One region of the Xanthomonas sp. WHRI 7945 genome, then DNA from elsewhere that is predicted to be linked to it. Evidence: predicted binding sites of a transcription regulator. Region 1 holds the regulator's gene; the other holds the start of a gene.

Region 1 (4,324 bases):
ACTACGGCTTCGACAGCGGCCTGACCCGCGACGTGGTCATGCAGATCCCCGCCGACCTGGAGCTGCACCGCGGCCGCGGGCTGATGCTGGGGCTGCTGTCCAAGCGCCTGCCGATCGCCCCGCTGGACCCGATCGAGGAAGGCGGCGTGATCGCCCTGATCGGCCCCACCGGCGCCGGCAAGACCACCACCATCGCCAAGCTGGCCTCGCGCTTCCTGGAACGCCACGCCGCCCGCGACGTGGCCCTGGTCACCACCGACACCATCCGCGTCGGCGGCCGCGAACAGCTGCACAGCTACGGCCGCCAGCTCGGCATCGCCGTGCACGAGGCCGACAGCGACGCCGCCCTGCAGCAGCTGCTGGAGCGCCTGCGCGACTACAAGCTGGTGCTGATCGACACCGCCGGCATGGGCCAGCGCGACCGCGCGCTGGTCGCGCAGCTGCACTGGCTGCGCGCGTCGCGAGTGGTCCGGTCCTTGCTAGTACTCCCTGCCAACGCGCATTTCTCCGACCTGGACGAGGTGGTGCGCCGGTTCGCCGGCGCCGATCCGCAGGGGGTGATCTTGACCAAGCTGGATGAAACCGGGCGTTTTGGCAGTGCTCTGTCGGTGGTCGCGGACCACCGGCTTCCCATCACCTGGGTGACCGATGGTCAACGCGTGCCGGACGACCTGCACCGCGCCAACGCCGCCAGCCTGGTATTGCGCCTTGAAGATTTGCGGCGCGCTGCCGATAAGCCCTGTACTCCGGAGCAGAACCATGCCGTCGCGTGATTACGCCAATCTGACCAATGCCTTCCCCCTGTCGGCCACCCGCAGCGAACCGCTCGGCCCGGTGCGTACCATCGCCGTGACCGGCGGCAAGGGCGGCGTCGGCAAGACCAACATCTCGGTCAACCTGTCGATGGCGCTGGCCGACATGGGCAAGCGCACCCTGCTGCTGGACGCCGACCTGGGCCTGGCCAACGTCGACGTGGTGCTCGGGCTGACCCCCAAGTTCACCCTTGGCGACCTGGTGGCCGGCCGCTGCACGCTGGAAGAGGTGATCATCGACATGCCCAACGGCCTGATGGTGGTGCCCGCCGCCTCCGGCCGCCGGCACATGGCCGAGCTGCCGCCGGCCCAGCACGTCGGCCTGGTCAATGTGTTCTCCGAGCTGCAGCGCGAGCTGGACGTGATGGTCATCGACACCGCCGCCGGCATCACCGACAGCGTGCTGACCTTCTGCCAGGCCGCGCAGGACGCGGTGGTGGTGGTCTGCGACGAGCCGGCCTCGATCACCGACGCCTACGCGCTGATCAAGGTGCTGTCGCGCGAACGCGGCGTGGACCGGGTGCAGATCGTCGCCAACATGGTCCGCGACCTCAACGAAGGCCGCCTGCTGTACGACAAGCTGAGCCGGGTCTGCGAGAAGTTCCTCGGCGACGTGTCGCTGAACTACCTGGGCTGCGTGCCGCAGGACGACTGGCTGCGCCTGGCGGTGCAGCGCCAGCAACCGGTGGTCAAGGCCTACCCGTCCAGCCCGTCGGCGCAGGCGATCGCCGAGATCGCCCGGCGCACCGCGCGCTGGCAGGCACCGACCGCGCCGCGCGGCAACGTCGAGTTCTTCGTCGAACGGATCATCCAGCGGGGGGTCGCCGCATGAACGTCGCCGCCCAATACCGCGCCGTGCAGCGCAACAGCTCCAACGACTACATCGCCCAGCATTCTGACCTGGTGCGGCGCATCGCCCACCACCTGGCCGCGCGGCTGCCGGCCAGCGTCGAGATCGACGACCTGATCCAGGCCGGCATGATCGGCCTGATCGAGGCCTCGCGCAGCTACGATGCCGACCAGGGCGCCTCGTTCGAGACCTACGCCTCGATCCGCATCCGCGGCTCGATGATCGACGAGATCCGCCGCGGCGACTGGGTGCCGCGCTCGGTGCACCGCCGCGCCCGCGACGCCGCCTCGGCGATCCGCAAGATCGAGCAGAGCACCGGCCGCGCCGCCGCCGCCAACGAAGTGGCCGCAGCGATGGACATGCCGCTTCCCGAATACCTGCGCTTGATGGAAGATGCCGCGCGCGGCCAGGTGCTGAGCCTGGAATCGCGGGTCGAGGACCACGGCGAGCTGGACACCATCGCCAAGGGCGGGCCCAATCCGCAGCAGATGCTGGAACGCAGCGAATTCGGCCGCGAGCTGGGCAAGGCGATCGCGCAGTTGCCCGAACGCGAGCAGCTGGTGCTGTCGCTGTACTACGAACAGGAATTGAACCTGAAGGAAATCGGCGCGGTGCTCGGTGTCAGCGAGTCGCGCGTCTGCCAGATCCACGGCCAGGCCACGGTACGGTTGCGCGGGCGCTTGAAAGCGTTCGAAGCGGCCGACGCCGGCCTGGAAGACGAAGAATAAGACCCAAGGAGTTAGCGGTGAACAAGAACATGCGGATTTTGATCGTGGACGATTTCTCGACGATGCGGCGCATCGTCAAGAACCTGCTCGGCGATCTCGGCTTCACCAACACTGCAGAGGCCGAAGACGGCAACAGTGCCTTGGCTGCACTGCGCTCGGCACCGTTCGAGTTCGTGGTCACCGACTGGAACATGCCCGGCATGACCGGCATCGACCTGCTGCGCAACATCCGCGCCGACGACAAGCTCAAGCACCTGCCGGTGCTGATGGTGACCGCCGAGGCCAAGCGCGAGCAGATCATCGAGGCGGCGCAGTGCGGCGTGAACGGCTACATCATCAAGCCGTTCACCGCGCAGACCCTGCAGGAAAAGCTGGGCAAGATCTTCGAGCGCCTGGGAGCGACCGCCTGATGGAAGCCACCGCCGAACGCAGCGCCCTGATCGAACGCCTGCAAGGTGCGCTGGACGCACTGGAAAAAGGCGACGAAGCCGGATGGCGCAAGGAAATCGACACGCTCGCCGCCTGGCGCACGCGGCCGATGATGCAGGGCCTGAGCAGGCTGGCGCGCGACCTGGGCCAGGCGCTCGGCGAACTGCCGACCGTGCCCACCGAGGCCGGCGAGCTGGACGATGCCTGCTCGCGCCTGGACCACGTGGTGGCGATGACCGAAGAGGCCAGCCACCGCACCCTGGACCTGGCCGAGGAATGCCGCGCACTGGCCGAACAGCTGCGCGCCGGCGGGCTGACCGGCGACCAGGGCGAGATCCTCGACAAGATCCGCCACAACCTCACCGAGATGGCCCTGGCGCAGAGCTTCCAGGACCTGACCGGGCAGATCATCCGCCGCGTCGCGACCATCGTGCGCCGCGTCCACGAAGGCTTCGGCGCGCTCGGCCTGCCGCCGAAGGAAGACAAGAAACCCGACGGCAGCCTGGCCGGCCCCGCACTGGCCGGACTGGACCGTCACGGCGTGTCGCAGAACGACGCCGACGACCTGCTGTCCGGACTGGGATTGTAATTTTATGAGCGCCGTACCCGACGACATCGCTGCCGACTTCATCATCGAAGCCCAGGAAATCCTGGACCGGCTCGGCGAGCAGCTGGTGTCGCTGGAGCAGGCGCCCGAGGACAGCGACCAGCTCAACGCGGTGTTCCGCGGCTTCCACACGCTCAAGGGCGGCGCCGGCTTCCTGGCGATCAACGCCATGGTCGAGCTGTGCCACGCCGCCGAGGACACCCTGGGCCAGGCCCGCGCCGGCCAGGCCACACTGCAGGCGCGGCACTTCGACGCCGCGCAGCAGTCGCTGGACTACCTGCAATCGATGCTCGACGCGTTCGGCAGCGGCAACGAACCGCCGCGCGCGCCGCAGCAGCTGATCGCGCAGTTCGCGACCAGCGGCGAAGAGACCGCCGCACCCAGCGCCAAGGCCGCTGCGGTCGCCGCGCCGGCAGCGGCCGCGGGCGGCAACAGCGAGATGATCGACGACGACGAATTCGAAGCGTTGCTCGACCAGTTGCACGGCGGTGCCGCACCGGCCGCGCTGCCGGTACCGGCCGCCGCGCCGCGGCCGGCACCCAGCGCCAAGCCCGCCGGCGCGCCGGCCAAGGCCGCCGAACCCGAACACACCGTGCGCGTGGACACCAAGCGCCTGGACGCGATCGTCAACCTGATCGGCGAACTGGTGCTGTCGCGCAACCGGCTCAAGACCCTGCGCGTGCGCCTGCGCGACGAGGAACTGGACCGCGCGGTCAGCAGCCTGGACATCGCCACCGCGCGCCTGCAGTCGGCGGTGATGCGCACCCGCATGCAGCCGGTCGGCAAGGTGTTCTCGCGCTTCCCGAAGGTGGCGCGCGACGTCGCCCGCTCCCTCAACAAGGAAGTGGACCTGGAACTGATCGGCGCCGAAACCGAACTGGACCGCAACCTGGTCGAG
Region 2 (4,324 bases), on a different contig from region 1:
GAACGGCTGGCCATGCGCATCGGCCTGCAGCGCCGCCAGCGGCAGCGCCAGCAGCAAGCCGCCGAGCGTGGTCGCCGCCAGCGCGCGCGCCGGCCAACGCCGCTGCGCCTCGGCGGCCAGCCAGCCGCTGAGCGCAACGAACGCCAGCCAGACATCGGCACGCGCCGCATAGTCGACGAAGCGTCCGATCTCCGCGACCCCGATCCCGCACCACCACGCCAGGCCCCACAGGTAATAGGCCAGCGCCGGCATGGCGGCGCCCGCGCGGCGATAGCTCCAGGCACTGGCGAAACCGGCCAGGGCCAGCAGCGCGCCGCTCATGAAGGTCGCGTTGGCCACGGCCTGGGTGTCCTGCCAGGCCGCATCCAGCCCCAGCACGAAGCCGATCGCCGCGGCCAGCTGCAGGCCGGCGCCGCTGAACTGCGGCAACCAGCGCCGCTGCCGCAGCCCCAGCCACACCAGCGCCGCGCCTTCCAGCGCGAAGATGCTGGCGGTGGCGCGCGCGGACAGCGCCAACGGCACCGCCAGTGTGGCGAAACCGACCGCCAGCAGCGCGTAGGCCTGGCCGAGCACCTCAAAGCGGGTACGCCGGATCAGCGCCGCGGCCAGCAGCGCGTAGATCGCCGCCAGGCCCAGGGCGCACAGCGCCAACGCCAGGCCGTCGCCGCGCAGCAGCCCGGCCTGCAGCGAGAACGCGACCAGCGGCGTGCCGAACACCAGGCTGCCGTCGACCAGGTTGCCGCGCGTGGCCGGCTGGCGCCGCGCGTACAGGATCGGGATCAACAGGTAGAAGGCGAAGAACAGCAGCAGGAACGGCTCGGTGCTGGCGAATTTCGCCGGCTGGTACTGCAGCACGCCCCACAGCGTGCCGATGCCGAAGGTGAAACCGAACCCGAGCAGGTTGAGCACCCGCCACGGCCGGTACCAGGCGATCGCGAACACCGCCGCGTTCAGCACCGCGTAGTAGGAGAACAGGCCGACATGGTTGCCGCTGCCGGTGGACAGCCAGATCGGCGCCAGGAACCCGGCCAGCGTGGCCAGCACCGCCAACGTACGCGATTCCTGCACCACCGCCAGCACGCACATGCTGGCCACCAGCACGATGCTCAGCGCGAACGCGGCGCCGGCCGGAATCAGCGCCGACAGCTTGAACGCGGCGAACACGGTCAGCAGCAGCACGCCGATCGCGCCGCCCTGCAGGGCCAGCGCGAAGCTGCGCTTGCGTTCGCGCTGGCGCCAGCCGAAGCCCAGCCCGGCCAGCGCCGCGGCGGCGATGCCGGCGTAGCGCAGCTCGATCGGCATCCGCAACCAGCCTTGGTCGCCGGCGTACTTGAGCAACGCGGCGACACCGGCCAGCAACACCAGCATGCCGATCTTGACCGGCACGTTGCCTTCGGTGAACCAGCGTTTGGCGCCGGCCAGCAGCCGTTCGAGCGGGCCTGGGCCCTGCGGCACATATGTCTCCGGCGCTGGCGCAGCAGCCGTGTCGGCATCCGTGTCCGCAACGTCGCGCACTGTAGATGCGCGGGCGAACTGCGGCGGCAGCGGCGGTGGCGTGGGCGCTGCGGGTGCGATGACGACAGGCGCAGTGACGAAGACCGGACCTTCCGCCGCATCGCGTTGCTCGAACCCGGCATCGAATTCGGCTTCGGCTTCGCTATCGGCCTGCGCCGCCCGCGGCGCCGCACCGCGCAAGTGCGCCAGCTGCAGTTCCAGCACCCCCACGCGCCGGCGCACACCCGACAACGACACCAGCAACACGATCAGCAGCACCGGCACCGCCAGTACCGCCACCACCACCAACACGATCAACGCTTCCATCCGGCATCCATCCCCAAGGCGGCGCACCGCAACGCGGCGTGCCAATGGTCCGGCGACGCCGGTCCTGGCGCAGATGGTAGACGAGTTCGGCCTCGGCGCGGCCCGGGCCGCGGACACGCAGCCCAGGCATGGCAAGGGTTCGCGCCGCGCAGCGGTGCGCACGCGCCGCTAAAGCCGGTGCATCGGCGGCCGCTAACTCCCTTATCCCACGTTGCGCCCGCTGTTCCCCTCCCTCCCACCGACAGTGTGCCAATGAACCTGCCAGCCCAACCCACCGAAGCGGGCATCGACGACCATATCCGTTCGGTGGTCGGCCTGTCCGACCAACTGCTCGGACAGTTGCGGCGTTCGCTGCAACGCATCGACGAGATCAACCGCACCACCCACGTGATCTCGATGAACGCGCGCATCGAGTCGGCGCGGATCGGCCAGGCCGGACGCGGCTTCAGCGTCATCGCGCAGGAAATGGACGTGCTGTCGCGGCGCGTCGCCGATGCCACCCAGGACCTGGACAAGGTCGCCGCCAGCACCAGCGCCGACATGGGCCACACCCTGCAGCGGCTGCAGGACGACGTGCGCCGCACGCGCCTGAGCGAACTGGCGCTGAGCAACATCGACCTGATCGACCGCAACCTCTACGAACGCAGCTGCGACGTGCGCTGGTGGGCGACCGATGCGGCCATCGTCGCCGCCGCGCGCCACGGCCGCGACGACGAGGAACTCGCCTATGCGTCGCGGCGCATGGGCCAGATCCTGGACTCGTACACGGTGTACTTCGACCTGGTGCTGGCCGGCACCGACGGCCGCGTCCTGGCCAACGGCCGCCCGCAGCAGTACGCCTCGGTCGGCAGCGACGTGTCCGCGCAGGCCTGGTTCGAAACCGCCGCGCGCACCCGCAGCGGCGAGGAATTCGGCTTCCAGGACGTGCATGCCAGCACCCTGGCCGACGGCGAACGCGTGCTGGTGTATGCGTGCACGGTGCGCGACGGCGGCCGTGTCGATGGGCGCGTGCTGGGCGTGCTCGGCATCGTGTTCCGCTGGGACGCGCTGGCGCAGACGGTGGTGCAGCGCACCCCGCTGTCGGAACAGGAATGGGGCCGCAGCCGGGTGTGCATCGTCGACCAGCGCGGCCAGGTCCTGGCCGATTCGGCCGGCCGCATGCTGCAGGAACGGATCGACTTCCCCGGCCGCGAAGCGCTGTTCAAGCAACCGCGCGGCGCGGTGTTGAGCGACCTCGACGGGCGTCCGCACTGCATCGCGCACGCCGCCTCGCCCGGCTACGAAACCTATCGCACCGGTTGGCACTCGCTGATCCTGCAGGCGCTGTAGCGCGCTGCGCTCGGGGCGGCGCGCACGCTCAGTGCTGGCCGACCCTGATCACCACCTTGCCCTTGGCGCGCCCGCTCTCGACGTAGGCCAGTGCCTGCGCCGTCGCTTCGAACGGGAACACCCGGTCCAGCACCGGGGTGAGGATCCCGGCCTCGATCAGCGCGCCGATCTCGCGCAACTGGTCGCCGTTGGCGGTCATGAACAGGAAGGCGTAGCTGACGCCGCGCCGCCTGGCCTTCCTGCGGATGCCGCCGCTGAGCAGGCGGATCACCTGCCGCAGCGGCCACGCCAGCCCCTGTTGCGCGGCGAAGTCCGGGTCCGGCGGGCCGGAGATGGAAATGAGCTTGCCGCCGGGCTTGAGCACGCGCAGGGATTTCTCCAGCACGTCGTTGCCCAGGCTGTTGAGGACGACGTCGTAGTCGCGCACGAGGGTCGCGAAGTCCTGCGTCCGGTAGTCGATGACCAGGTCGGCGCCCAGCGCCTTCACCCAGCCGACGTTGCCGGTGCCGGTGGTGGTCGCGACGAAGGCACCAAGGTGCTTGGCGAGCTGGATGGCGATGCTGCCGACGCCGCCGGAGCCGGCATGGATCAGCACCTTCTGCCCTTTCTGCAGCCCCGCCGTTTCCACCAGGGCCTGCCATGCGGTCAGCGCGACCAGCGGAACCGAGGCGGCTTCCTCCATGCCGAGGTTGGCGGGCTTCAGCGCCAGTGCGCTTTCCTTGACCGCGATGCGTTCGGCGAAGCTGCCGATGCGGGTCTGGTCGGGACGCGCATACACCGCGTCACCGGGCTTGAAACGGCGCACGCCGGCCCCGACCCGCAGCACCACGCCGGCCACGTCGTTGCCCAGCACCAGCGGAAAGCGGTACGGCAGGATCAGCTTGAACTCGCCCTTGCGGATCTTCGCGTCGAGCACGTTGACGCCGGCGGCATGCACCTCCACCAGCACATCGTCGTCGCGCAGCTCCGGTTCGGGCAGCTCGCCGATCCGGCCCGGGTGCTTGTTGCCATAGCCGTCGATGAAGAACGCTTTCATGATGTTTCCCTGACCAGAACGAACCCGAGGACGAACACGATTTCGAGCATCACTGCGACCAGGATCCCGCGGCCTGCGTGCCCGCTGGCCAGTTCGCCGATGCCCAGCGCCGCCAGCAACGTACAGGCGGTGACGAAG

What was found. The regulator FliA, encoded in region 1, starts transcription of late flagellar genes. The targets are predictions, from matches to a motif close to TAAAGTTTNNCNNNCNNNGGCCGATAA.
Region 2: the regulator FliA is predicted to act here: its motif matches at 1,991-2,017, upstream of VDQ83_RS04390 (methyl-accepting chemotaxis protein).

Annotation. Positions count from the first base shown of each region.
Region 1 is NZ_JAYIQP010000002.1:87,597-91,920, reverse strand. It holds gene flhF (flagellar biosynthesis protein FlhF) at 1-773, shown strand, start outside; gene VDQ83_RS02305 (MinD/ParA family ATP-binding protein) at 760-1,644, shown strand; gene VDQ83_RS02300 (RNA polymerase sigma factor FliA) at 1,641-2,390, shown strand; gene cheY (chemotaxis response regulator CheY) at 2,408-2,800, shown strand; gene VDQ83_RS02290 (protein phosphatase CheZ) at 2,800-3,408, shown strand; gene VDQ83_RS02285 (chemotaxis protein CheA) at 3,413-4,324, shown strand, end outside.
Region 2 is NZ_JAYIQP010000003.1:297,806-302,129, forward strand. It holds gene VDQ83_RS04385 (DUF2339 domain-containing protein) at 1-1,821, opposite strand, end outside; gene VDQ83_RS04390 (methyl-accepting chemotaxis protein) at 2,074-3,150, shown strand; gene VDQ83_RS04395 (NADP-dependent oxidoreductase) at 3,179-4,186, opposite strand; gene VDQ83_RS04400 (hypothetical protein) at 4,183-4,324, opposite strand, start outside.